DNA from 4 places in the Paenibacillus sp. OAS669 genome. Region 4 is predicted to be linked to each of the others. Evidence: riboswitches for the same ligand, from Rfam matches in the RefSeq annotation. Region 4 holds a riboswitch; each other region holds the start of a gene.
What was found. Region 4 has a riboswitch for cyclic di-AMP ahead of GGC63_RS17010 (APC family permease). Riboswitches for the same ligand answer to the same signal wherever they lie in the genome.
Positions count from the first base shown of each region.

Region 1 (3,114 bases), on a different contig from region 4:
TCTTCATTCATCGTATAATAATTCAGCATGACGCTTGTAATGCCAAGTACGACGTAGATGACATATTCCCCCAGGCCCGTTAAGTAAGCGAAGGGAAAAATAACAAACCAAATGCCGGCCAGCAGCGAAATCCAGTTCAGCCATGAATTCCAGCCCGATGCTTTGAAAATGAAAGCCAGAAGCGACGCGATGAATTGAAGGGAACCAAAGACAACACTGGTGATAACGGCGCTTTCGTGAGTCAAATCAATCCAATGAGGGCCAAAGACAAACAAGAGACCAATCAACGCAGCCAACAAATTTTTAACCGCCATGATTACACCTCCCGAAAATTGAGATAAGCCATCAACACCTCATAAGGGGTCTATTCTATGTATATGCAAGCGGTTTCAAAATGGTTCGGCGCTTGGCAAAAAAAAGATCTCTATGTACGGCAAAGCCCCCGGTGCATGAAGCGCCGAGGGCTGTGAAATCCTAAGAAATATTAGTTCGCGATAAATTCTTGTACCCATTCGCCGTTGTAGTAAGCAACACCGATTTTGGTGTAGTTAGGGCTCATGATGTTTTGACGGTGACCAGCGCTGTTCATCCAAGCGTTCATAACCTCTTCAGGGTTACGTTGGCCTTTGGCGATGTTTTCACCTGCATAGGTGTAGCTGATTCCGTATTGCTTCATCATGTCAAACGGAGAACCGTACGTTGGGGAAGTATGGTCAAAATAGTTGTTGCTGTACATGTCCTTAGCTTTATCCATGGCCATATTCGCCAATTTGCTGTCGGAAGTCAATGCAGGAAGACCTGCTTTGGCACGCTCTTGGTTCACCAAAGTAACGACTTGGTCCGCGAAGGCGGATTGAGAATCCGTTACAGCTTCTTGGGAACCGCTGTTATTTTCTGTTCCGCTGCCATTGTTCGTAGTGCCGTTCTCGGTAGTTCCGCTGTTATCTGCAGTACCGCTACCGTTATCGGAGCCGTTATCTACAGTGCCGGAACCGGAGCCGGAGTCCGTATTGCCTGTAGTACCTTGGTCCTGACCTTGACCAGGGTTGCAATTAAAGTTCATGTTAGGGAAGTTTTTCCAGATGATTCCTGCCAGCCCTTGGTTATTACCGGAGCCAATCGTTTGCCATTTTCCTTCTTGACCTTTCAACAAGGAATTCAAATCAATATTTCCTAGATTCTGACCTTGGCCTTGCAGCAAGGAATTCAGATCGATTCCGTACTGTTGAGTGATTTGAGACAAATCGCCAGCAGACACAGTATTCGCCGGTGCGGCGGAAACGGCGCTAACGCCGATGATTGGACTAAGGGCCAGTACACCTGTCAAGACAACTTTCTTAAAACCTTTCAACAACAAAATCCTCTCCTTTTCGCGGCCTGCGAGGTTAGCTGACGGATTCGGGTCAAAGAGCAAGCACCCTGCCGCAAGACGCGGCTTCACCCCATAGAATGGGTCCCCCGTGCTTTCATAGAAAGCTTCGGCCTGATAGTTTTGTTTGTTTGCTCATGCCCGGTTCGTTGTGCATCCTGCCGGGCTCTCTTGAGCCACTTCATTGTAGCACGTGCCTATACAGATTTCACGGCACAAAGTCTTCCAACATTGGGCGATAGAAACAACAGCAGCTTCCTTACGCTTGAAGAAAGCCGCTTTGTTTTCATACTGAAGTCCAAAGCAGACAGGCCGCATCTATTAGAAAAAATAGAACTGATATCTTCGAATTTGTCCTGCTTTAATACGTGAAATGAAAGAGTTGTGAAGCTCAACAGCATTTTATACTTTTTTACAAGATTACTGTATAGGTGCTCCGAAATCGATATGCTATGATGAGATCACTACTGGATTGTAAGCGTCTTCTTGGGAGGGATAGCGGATGCATCCATCGCAATTGTTAACCGTGTTAGTGGTAGACGATGAACTGCCGTTAAGAGAGGAGCTCCGGCTCTTTCCATGGCACAACAGCCTTGCCGAGCTGGTAGGGGAAGCGGAAAACGGTGAAGAAGCATTGGAGCTGTGCCGTAAGCTCAGACCCGATGTGGTGATTACAGATATTACGATGCCCGTTATGGATGGTATGGACTTATTTCGGCGGATCAAGCAGGAGTTTCCGCTGACGCAGGTTGTGCTCTTGACCTGTCATAGTGATTTTGCCTATGCCAAGGAAGCATTGAAGCTGGGGGCTTTAGAATATTTGATCAAAGTATCCCTGCTGGATACGGAACTGGAGCATGTGCTGAATAAAGCCCGTGAAGCTATTCAGCGGGAGTACAATTATAGGCGCAATGAGATAGACAGGCAGCGCTGGGAGCTGACAAGACTGTTAAGCAGCACAGGCAAAGAACCAAAACGGGTGGAAGCGATAGATGCCATTTTAAAAAGCTGGAGCGTCTTATGGCCAATAAGGATTATCCGTCTGCATGTCAGTGTCCGGCCGCAGGAGGAAATGTTCGCCCATCATGAGCTCCAGTCTTTGTTAAGTGAGCGGGAGCTTACCGATGACCGTGACAATCCGTGCTGGCGTTGGATAACGCTTGGACCGACGGATTATATATGGATCCAGCGGGCTGCCCCAGAAACAGGGACGACCATACTGCTCTCAACCAGGCAGTGGCTGGAGCGGCTTCAATCCGCCATCGATGTGCGGGCCTCTTATTTAAGTGAAGCCGTAAGCCTCTATGCCGTCATTGGGCCTAGCATTTCATCCGGGGTTGACTTGCTGTCTGCCATTGAGCTTACCAAGCTGCCAGCCACGGCTGTTTTCTATGATACAGGGGGGGCTGTTTATGAAATGTCAGCGGCTTCAGGAACGATCCGGCCATCAATCAGCCGATCGGCTGTAGATGGAACCCTATCCAATGCGTTAAATTTTGAAATGCTGACGGAGCTTATGAGACAGACAGCGGCCGATAAGGCGCTGTTAATCGAATTTTGCCAGGGACGGCTAACGGAATGGGTGAATCAAGTAAGGCCTGAGCCCGCTGGCTTAAAGTCGTGGCTGATCTCCAACCGGAAAGAATGGATGGGGGAGCGAGATAACGCTCAACAGCAGGAGCTTATCCAGAAGCTGCAAGCATCAAGAACGGCTTCGGAGCTCCTGTCGATGGTCATTCGGGAGG
Region 1 covers NZ_JADBDR010000001.1:769,039-772,152, reverse strand. Annotated here, with positions in the region: gene GGC63_RS03060 (hypothetical protein) at 1-314, opposite strand, end outside; gene GGC63_RS03055 (CAP domain-containing protein) at 485-1,351, opposite strand; cyclic di-AMP (ydaO/yuaA leader) riboswitch at 1,360-1,494, opposite strand; gene GGC63_RS03050 (response regulator) at 1,872-3,114, shown strand, end outside.
Region 1: it holds a riboswitch for cyclic di-AMP, as region 4 does, so the genes downstream of both, GGC63_RS03055 (CAP domain-containing protein) here and GGC63_RS17010 (APC family permease) in region 4, are expected to answer to the same signal.

Region 2 (3,114 bases), on a different contig from region 4:
TTACCGTTGTAAACAGCGCTGATTGCGCGATACCGAAGCGGACCTCTTTCCCCTCCATACTGCCCTGCGAAGCGTCGATTCCCAGCTTGTTCATCAGCGGGTTCCCCGCCGATTCCGCTGTATAGACGAGTGACAGAAACAGTAGGAACAAAATCATCATCGCCGAGAATAGAACCCAGCCCTGCTTCCGATTGCGTGCAAACCGTCCGTACGTGTACGGAAGGGCAGCCGCCAAAGACCACATTGACAAAATTTCAAGCACATTCGTCAAACCGCTCGGATTTTCAAAGGGATGAGCCGAGTTGACTCCGGAAAAGCCGCCTCCGTTCGTTCCCAGATGCTTGATGGATTCCAGCGAAGCTACAGGCCCGATAGCGATTTGCTGCCGGCTTCCCTCCAACGTGTTGACGCTTAAGGTCGGCTGCAGCGTTTGCGGCACATGAAGCGCTACAAGCACCATCGTGACCCCAATAGCGAGCGGGAAAAATACCCGGATATGCGCTTTGACAAAGTCTTCAAAAAAGTTTCCAATCGTCTCTCCCTTGCTCGTGATTCCGCGTATAAAAGCAATAGCTGCGCACAGCCCCGTCGCCGCCGAGGTGAACATCATCATCGTAATGACAGCCATTTGCGAGAAGTAGGATAACCCCGACTCCCCGCTGTAATGCTGCAGATTCGTGTTGGTCATAAAGCTGATGACCGTATTGAACGACAGCGTTTCTTCCATATTATCAATACCATTCGGGTTCAGCGGCAAATCGTTTTGAACCCGAAGGATGAGATAGCCGATTGCCACAAAGACGATATTCGTCAGGATGAAGCTTAGAGCATACGTCTTCCAGGTCATCCCTTGGCGGTTCTTCAGCCCTGTTACCGCATAGATTGCCTTCTCCACAGGAGCAAACCAGGTATCCGTACGATTGCCTTCATTGGAAAAGACGTGATATAAATAGGTCCCTAATGGTTTGACCAGCAGGACTAGAATGACAATCACGACGGTGATTTGCAATATTCCCATTGTCGTTTCCTCCTATGAATGCTGTCTTCGTCTGCTGAGCTTTCCTGAATGAAAGGCTCAGAATTTTTCCGGATGAATCAGGGCATAAGCCAAATAAATGAAGAGAAGCACGGTGATGGCAGCGATAACCATCATGATCTTTCGCCTCCTGTCTCCTCAACGACCCGATTGCACCAAGACAAAAAGCCGTAAAACAAAAGGTACGTTACTGCCAGCAGTACTACCATATATACATCCTGCATAGGAATGCCTCCGTCCGCATTAATTCATCAAGAAAGATACATCATGGCTTGAAGTATGAATGACATGGTCAGCTCCCAGACCTTTATAGACAAGCCGCGGATTCATATTATGCGTCACCACGCAAATTTCTTTGGATGTCCAGGTCCTGCATATTTGAATGAAGCGGCAGCACAAGTTCAAGGAGCTTTCAAATAAAAAGACTTTACCGATCGGAAGGTCAGGCAATAGCCATGACTCGCATTCCGACGTATCGATCCAAATCGTATGCTTTACGCCCAAGCTCTCTAGTCGCTCCTGCTCTGCCCGGCTGTTCGTAATTGCTGCGAACGGAATGCCTTTGGACAGCAGCAGCCGGATAAATCCTTCCCCGGTTTTGTTGGGCGCCGATACAAGAATAAATTCTTGAGCGGCGTTCATCTTCACATTCCTCCTAATCTCTCAAGAGAAGGCAGCAGGATCAGGGCACAAAAAAAGAAGCCTGCGAAAAGAGGTGAACTCTTCTCGCGGCTTCTTAAAGCACAGCCATAGCTGTACCTAAGCACACGATCATCGTTGCCTCTCTCGATACGCTTACGAGGTTAGCTGCCGGATTCGGGCGTGAGAGTCGCCCTACCTGAAATTTCAGGATTCACCCCATGAGCCGGTAAGCTCGTTGGTTCCCCCGTTCCTTACTTAGCACTAAGGATTCAGCGATACATTGCAAGGTCATATTCATCAAGTTTTATGGAAACATTCCATATCGTTTTTCAATAGAAAACGCAAGAAGACCACAGAGGCTTAAGCCCTGTGGTCGTTAATAGCGATCACAAGCTTCATCATCCTCTCTCCATAGACCCTTTGAACTTCTGCATAGCGAAGTTAGAAGTCTGTTCCACGCTGACGAGGTTAGCTGTCGGATTCGGGCGGTGAGAGTCGCCCTACCGGCAGGCGCAAGCTAGCTTTGCACCCTTCGGATTCACCCCAAGCGATATGCGGACGGCTCTCACACCGAACGGATATCACTGTGTTGGTTCCCCCGCTTTCCTATAGAAGGAAATTAAGCGATCAGAATTTGGAAACATTGTTTTTTCAAATCATGAATTGTATATTACGCCAGTTGCCCTTAACTGTAAAGAACACTTGGGAGACTTGTGCGATGAAATTACACCAACGGCCAGGATGGCAACGCTTACTTTACATGCGATCTCCAGATAACTGCTTCCTGCTCACTCTATCTCCATTTTTCACAAATTGATTCCCTTTGATTTCCTGCGCTTCGGCACCCTCTTTATCCAAAATGCACTGAGCTAAAGCCAACCGTTTTTCTCTGCAATGCTGATTGCGTCAATCCGGTTTTTGGCTTCGAGCTTTTGCTGAAAGAACAAAATGTAGTTCCCACGCAGCAGCTTACACGGTAAAATTATACAGGATCATCAATTATTCATAAAAGAACCGGGGATTCCTCCCCGGTCAAAACCTTTTATTTTCAGCTCCAACTGCTCGTTGTATCATTCATGAAGAACTGGAACGTAATGTTAAAACGATCTTTCACTATTCCGAAGCACGGACTGAATTCAGTTTCCTGCAGCGGGAATATCACTTGCCCTTTTTCACTCAATTTAGTAAACATTTCTTTAATCTCGTTTTGCTGCGTCGCTGTAATGCAAATATTCACCTGATCTCCGATTACATAAGGTTGCCCCGGAAAGATATCAGCGACCATCAAATCATTTTCACCGGTTTGCAGCACGGCATGGGAAATGCGGGTTTTCACCTCTTCAGGTAAACCATCGGCATCCTTGCCTTCCCCGTACGTAGTTTTGAACAGTAATTTCGAGTTCAACGCTTCCTGGTAAAACTGAATTGCTTCCGCA
Region 2 covers NZ_JADBDR010000016.1:150,634-153,747, forward strand. Annotated here, with positions in the region: gene kdpA (potassium-transporting ATPase subunit KdpA) at 1-1,018, opposite strand, end outside; gene kdpF (K(+)-transporting ATPase subunit F) at 1,076-1,153, opposite strand; gene GGC63_RS27930 (hypothetical protein) at 1,280-1,678, opposite strand; cyclic di-AMP (ydaO/yuaA leader) riboswitch at 1,813-1,963, opposite strand; cyclic di-AMP (ydaO/yuaA leader) riboswitch at 2,121-2,314, opposite strand; gene GGC63_RS27935 (VOC family protein) at 2,727-3,114, opposite strand, start outside.
Region 2: it holds a riboswitch for cyclic di-AMP, as region 4 does, so the genes downstream of both, GGC63_RS27930 (hypothetical protein) here and GGC63_RS17010 (APC family permease) in region 4, are expected to answer to the same signal.

Region 3 (3,114 bases), on a different contig from region 4:
GTTCCAATTGACGAAGACCGACCTCGTGCAGCCTTACCTTCTGTGGGGGCTCGGGCTGCTGCTGGCCCGCATGCTGCTCACCCCGGTGCTGAACGCCGGCGTATACTACTCACTTAAGCATACCGAATTAAACGCCGGCTACCGGTTCGTCCAAGGGATACGTGAGCTGACCTTACCGTTCTTCGGCTACTACCTGGCCCAAATGGCGCTGCAGCTCGGCCCGCTGTACTGGCTGATCCCCAAAGCAGCTCAGCTGTACAGCAAGCAAGCAACACTGTATGCGGCCGCGCAGGAATTGCTGCCTTGGCTCGGGGCCTATCTGGCCTACATGTTTATTCTGCAGACGCTGTTTATGTATCTGCAATTCGGGAAAGTATGCGGAAAGTCATCCTTATTCTCCGTATCCCTCCTGCTGCGCAACGTTCTTCCAGCTCTGTTGATCGCTGTCACGGTTACGCTGATCGGCCTTCTTATTACCGCCGCCGTCGTGACATCCACCATGATATGGGCCGGATTCCTTGCTCTTCTCGGCTTTCAAGCCTACCGCTTCATCCATATGTTCTGCAAAATGTGGGAGATCACGGCTCAATACGCGCTTTGGTCCGCCAAAAGCGAATAGCTTCCCCCGATGTCCTGACCGGCAGATAGAAACTAACTGATCCGCTAAATTTTAATATATCAAAAAAACCGTCCGCATCCCCTTGGAAGCTGCGACGGTTTTTTCATGTTTTAGGGTTCAGGGTTACATCCCAATTCATGCCATCCAATGTGAGATAACAGATTTTATCCATAAAGTCAATAGCCCGCTAAATCGGGCATCCCCACTACAGACAGTAATGTTCCACGATTTGGACGACGCCCATGTCAAACGACTCAGCATTTTGTCGAAATATGAATGGGAACACCCCGTTTCCTCCCAATGATTTTTCATTGTAAACCTTTTCATCTACTGCTTTTTTAGAAATTTCGAGAAATATAGCAAAAAAACCTTTATAATTGTGAACTTTTTATGACGGCGGGAGGAAAACTGCATATTTGATCGAATTGTTGTAGTCGTAACAAAAATAACGTACATATTGCCGAATTTCCACAGCGGAAAACGGGGGATCCAAATACCCGGGTGAATTGATCTCGCAACAGAGTGATCATAGGGAGCCTTCAACCGAACCCTTAAGCTAACCTCGTAGGCATCGGAAGGGGAAAATTTCCTTTGAAAAAGTTTTTTGGTTTTGCCGTTTCTGTGGCACTGTTTTGCAGCATTCAAGTAGGAAGCGCTTTTGCGGAAACGCCGCTAAGTCAAGCCGTGAACGAAGAGCTGGGAGCGCCTTATAAATGGGCGGGTACCACAGCAAAAGGCTTCGATTGCTCCGGCTACACTTCCTTCGTCTTCGCAAAATTCGATATCGATTTGCCTCATACGTCTAAAGGACAAGCAGCGATCGGTACAACGGTGTCCCAAGATGAGCTACGCCCAGGCGATCTTGTGTTCTATAACACGGATGGCAAAGGAATCTCACATGTCGGTATTTATGTTGGTGACGGAAAGTTCTACCATTCCGCCACAAACAAAGGCGTTACCGTGACCAAGCTTAGCGATTCCTACTACGCCAAGCGTTTTGTCACAGCGAAACGCATCCTGTCGGAAGAGCAGTACCAAGCTGTGATGACCGACAGCAAATAGAAGCATCGCGCAACTTTTTTTGAAGCCCTCAGCGTTTGCCTCCGTTACGTCTCCAGCGTCCGGACAAGCCTGCAGGGCTCTCTTTCTTCTATACGATTGGTTACCCGAAAAAGTTCCACTTGAACCCGTTTTCTCACCCTTCCAATTTCGACCAGTCGGATGGGACCTGCGAACGTTTAACTATACTGGCAGGAAATACGGAAGCCCCCGAAAAAAAACTGCCGGCAAGATTTTGCCGACAGTTCGAGCCGCCTCGCTATAAGGCTGCTTCAGTACAGTCAGTATGGTTTGAACGGTGTTACTTCCTGTCGCTCTTCAAGCCGAAGCTTGCTATCAGAGCGAAGATGACTGCAATAGCAGCCGCCAGAAAGGAGTCGGAATAACCTATCGCCTCAAACTTGTAGAATGGATTTAACGAATGGGAAGCATCGCTGCGTGCATGCAGAAAAGCTCCGATGATGCCGGCTCCTGATCCCGCCCCGAAATATAATGCTCCCTGGAATAATCCCATTCCTGCCCCGACCTGGGCCTTCTCAAGAACACCTACAGCAGCACTATTGGCGGGCGAGTTAATGAAAGCGAAAGCTATCCCTACCCCGATGACCCCCAACGAAACCAAAAGGGCCGATGCCCCCGAAGCTATCGACAAGAACAGAGTGGATATTCCCATCACGATTAACCCGGCAATGACAAGCGGTTTGCTCCCGGCACGGTCAGATATTCGGCCAACCCACGGCGAAAGCAGCGCGACAGCCGCACCACCTGGCAGCAGCGTTACCCCCGCTTCTCCAGGGGTAAGTCCGTTGGCTTCTACAAGGAGCAGCGGTACAAATACTAGAACCGCAAAATAGGCAAAAGCCGATAAATAAGCCACAGCGACCGCGTGAATATAAGGCCTGTTTTTGAACAGGATCGCAGGTACAAAAGGATCGCTTGCCGTACGAATACGCCAAATAAACGCAACCAAGGCACATACGGCTCCAAAAAGACTTCCTAAGGAAGCTAAAGAGGTAAAGCCAACGCTTTCCCCTTGCGTTAAACCAAACAGGAATAATCCCGTGGTAAGGCCAAGCAGAACGCCTCCGATCCAATCCATTCTTTGTCCATGTTCCTGTTCAATTTCCGGTTTTATTACCGGTAGAGTACAGACAGCCCCGACTACGATAAGAAGTGACAGTACAAAAGCGATCCAGAATAGCGCAGGCCAGCCCCAGGCTTGCCCTACAAAGCCTCCGAATATCGGCCCAAATGCTGTTCCAATCCCGATACATCCCATAACAACGCCTAATGCTGCTCCGCGTTCTCCTTCTGCAAACACTTTAGAAATAGAGACTACCGATAGCACCGGTATCGCAGACATTCCCGCCCCTTGAACCATCCGGCCAAACACCAATAACGGAAGGCTCGGAGCCAGGGCACAAATCAAACTTCCA
Region 3 covers NZ_JADBDR010000006.1:31,482-34,595, forward strand. Annotated here, with positions in the region: gene GGC63_RS14590 (hypothetical protein) at 1-619, shown strand, start outside; cyclic di-AMP (ydaO/yuaA leader) riboswitch at 1,068-1,205, shown strand; gene GGC63_RS14595 (C40 family peptidase) at 1,211-1,681, shown strand; gene GGC63_RS14600 (MFS transporter) at 1,980-3,114, opposite strand, start outside.
Region 3: it holds a riboswitch for cyclic di-AMP, as region 4 does, so the genes downstream of both, GGC63_RS14595 (C40 family peptidase) here and GGC63_RS17010 (APC family permease) in region 4, are expected to answer to the same signal.

Region 4 (3,114 bases):
AGCACCATGATGGTCTGCTTTTCCTTAACATGCGCGTCGATCCGCTCGATGAAATCGACCAGCGGCTTCACAATCGTCCGGTACCTTGACCGGAATACGACCAGCCGCACCCCGGGATTCCATTGCTCCCATTTCTTCTCCATCTTCTCCTCATCTTCATCGGAAAACGAGATATAGAAAGCGACTACGTTGGGCGACAGCGTCTTGGCATAAGAAATCGTGGAGGCAACCACCCGGTGAATCCCTGCGATCGGGATAATAATGATCGATTCCCTATGGGGAAGCGGCTCATCCAGGTTGATGCGAAGCTGATCCGCGACATCCTCGTAATGGTCATATATTTTGGTAATAAACCATAAGAGGATCGGCGTCAAAATAATGACAATCCAGGCGCCTTCCACAAATTTCGTCACACAAAAAATAATGAGAACAGCGAACGAGACCAGCGCCCCCAAGCCGTTAATCAAGAGCCGGCCCTGCCAGCCCTTTTGTTTCTCCCGGAACCATTTGCGGACCAGACCGCTCTGAGCCAGCGTGAAGGACAAGAAGACACCGATGGCGTATAAAGGAATCAGTGCATCGGTCTTTCCTCTGAAGGCGATCAGCAGAAGGCTGGCCAAGATGCCCAAGGTAACAATCCCGAAATGGAAGGACAAGCGGTCTCCCCGGTTAGCGAACATTCTCGGGAAATTTTTGTCTTGAGCCATGATCGATGCCAGGATGGGAAAGCCGTTAAAGCTCGTATTCGCAGCGAGTGTCAAAATCATCATCGTCGCGATTTGCGTCGCATAGTACATCGTACCGCGGCCAAATGCGCTTTCCGTTACCATAGACAGCACGGAGGTATGTCCTCTTGGATCCGGTGTAACGCCGTAAGCCATGGTCAGGATGGTAACCCCGCCGAAGATAACAGCCAGCAGAATCCCCAGCGACAGCAGAGTCTTTTTGGCATTGTCCTTGGAAGGAGTTTTAAAATGCGGCACCGCATCTGAAATCGCCTCAATCCCGGTAACCGCAGAGCAACCGGAGGAGAAAGCCTTTAACAATACGAACATCGTCAGCCCCGCCGGCGCCGCTCCCGGAATCACATGAATGGCGTTCGCATGACTGGCCCCCGTGATCAAATCAAATATCCCTTTGCCGATCAATACCAGCACACAGAGAATAAAGAAATACGTCGGGAAGGCAAATACCGTTCCGGATTCGGAGGTCCCTCTCAGGTTTAACCATACCATGAGCCAAACCAGGAACAGGGCGATCGGCACAATATAAGGGATCGCAGCAGGAAAGGCGGACGTAATAGCCTGCACTCCGGCGGATACGGAAACCGCAACCGTCAGCGTATAGTCGATCAATAACGACACGCCGGTTAATCTTCCGAATGCCATCCCCAGGTTTTCCTTGGAAACCATGTACGCTCCGCCGCCTTGAGGATAAGCGTCGATGACCTGTCTGTAGCTGACGACCAGAATCGTGATTAACAAAATAATAGCGATCGCTATCGGCAGGGAATAAGCAAAGGCTGCAACCGATCCGACTGCGGCCAGCGCAATCAGAATCTGTTCCGTTCCATAAGCCACTGACGACAAGGCGTCCGACGATAATATCGGAAGCGCCTTCCAAACCGGCATCTTTTCTTGCTCCAGCTCATTGGATTTCAGCGGCCTGCCGAAAATAACTCTTTTTAATGAATCTGTTGTCACACTGCGTGCACCCCGATAACAAAAGAATTGGCGTAATAAACCATCTTAGTGTTTAATATGTCCTGTAACAACACAAAAAACACAAGGCAAGAGTCCTGTGTTCATCTCTCCTTCTCACTTCCGCTGACGAGGTTAGCTGTCGGATTAGGGCTGTGAGAAGCATGCCCTTCCTTTGCTCTACGCAATAGGATTCACCCCTTAATGATGGGTCCCCCGCTCTTCTTTCGAAGATTAAGCTTTATGAAATTATTCAAGCAACGATTGAATATTACTTTCTAATGATCCCGTTGTAAACGTGACGCGTCCCGATAAATAAACCAATTTCTGTTCTCCTTTAGTCAAAATAGCGCATACATGCCTACAGCCGTGCATCTCGCATCGTTTCTTATCGAATTGCTTTCTTTATTGAAAAAAGGGAGGTTCCCTCCGGTTATTATGATGGGGAGCTTGCTAACGGTCTCCTATCATCGAATCTGTCAGTGGAAAATCAGAAGAAAACTAGGAAGGATATGGTAAGATGGTACTGCAGCAACCATCAAATTATGGGAGGGCAAAGCATGGCCATGCCGACACATATCGTAGCCGTAGGAGGCTTCGTGGTCAATGAGCAGGGGAAGGTTCTGTTGGTGAAAACCCATCATGAAGGCTGGGTCTATCCTGGCGGCCAAGTGGAAAACGGGGAAAATCTGCTTGAGGCACTGAGCCGGGAAATAAAGGAGGAAAGCGGAATTGACGCCGTGCCCGTCCAATTGGTCGGAATCTATTCCAATACCTCCGCCTACAAATGGCATGACGGGGTTACCGATGTACCCACGAAGGTGATGATGGACTTTATTTGCCAGCCTCTGGGCGGGGAGCTGTCCACTTCAGACGAAACCTCCGACAGCCGATGGGTAGCGAGGGATCAAGTGCTTGAGCTGATTACGGCACCGGCGATCCGCAGCCGGTATCAGGCTTACCTCGACTTCGACGGTAAGGTCCATTATATGGACTATGCCACCAAGCCGCATTTTAATCTGAAGCTTGCGACGAAGGTATAATGGGCCGTCAGAGACGTGAAATAAAGAGGCCTTCCCTTATTGAGGGAAGGCCTCTTCATTCTTTTATACTAGCGGCGTCATTCCGCGTTCGATCCAGTCCTCACGGGTCGGGCCATAAATGTCAGGTACGCGAAGTCCCGCCTGGCGCATGAGCACCGTCATTTGCCCACGGTGGTGAACCTCATGCTGAATGAGTACACGGAGAGTCAGTCCATTAGGCCATTCCTCTCCGTACATAGAGCTGGTACGCGTTAAATCCGCATCCTTCCACTGGGCTTGAACCGCCTCCAGTAGGGCATTACGCTGGCTCCGGTACGCATCGGCGATAGCTTGGGCCGAAGCAGGCGCAGGAGCATGCTCGCCCCCCTCAA
Region 4 covers NZ_JADBDR010000007.1:122,364-125,477, forward strand. Annotated here, with positions in the region: gene GGC63_RS17010 (APC family permease) at 1-1,703, opposite strand, end outside; cyclic di-AMP (ydaO/yuaA leader) riboswitch at 1,810-1,951, opposite strand; gene GGC63_RS17015 (NUDIX hydrolase) at 2,261-2,743, shown strand; gene GGC63_RS17020 (DinB family protein) at 2,807-3,114, opposite strand, start outside.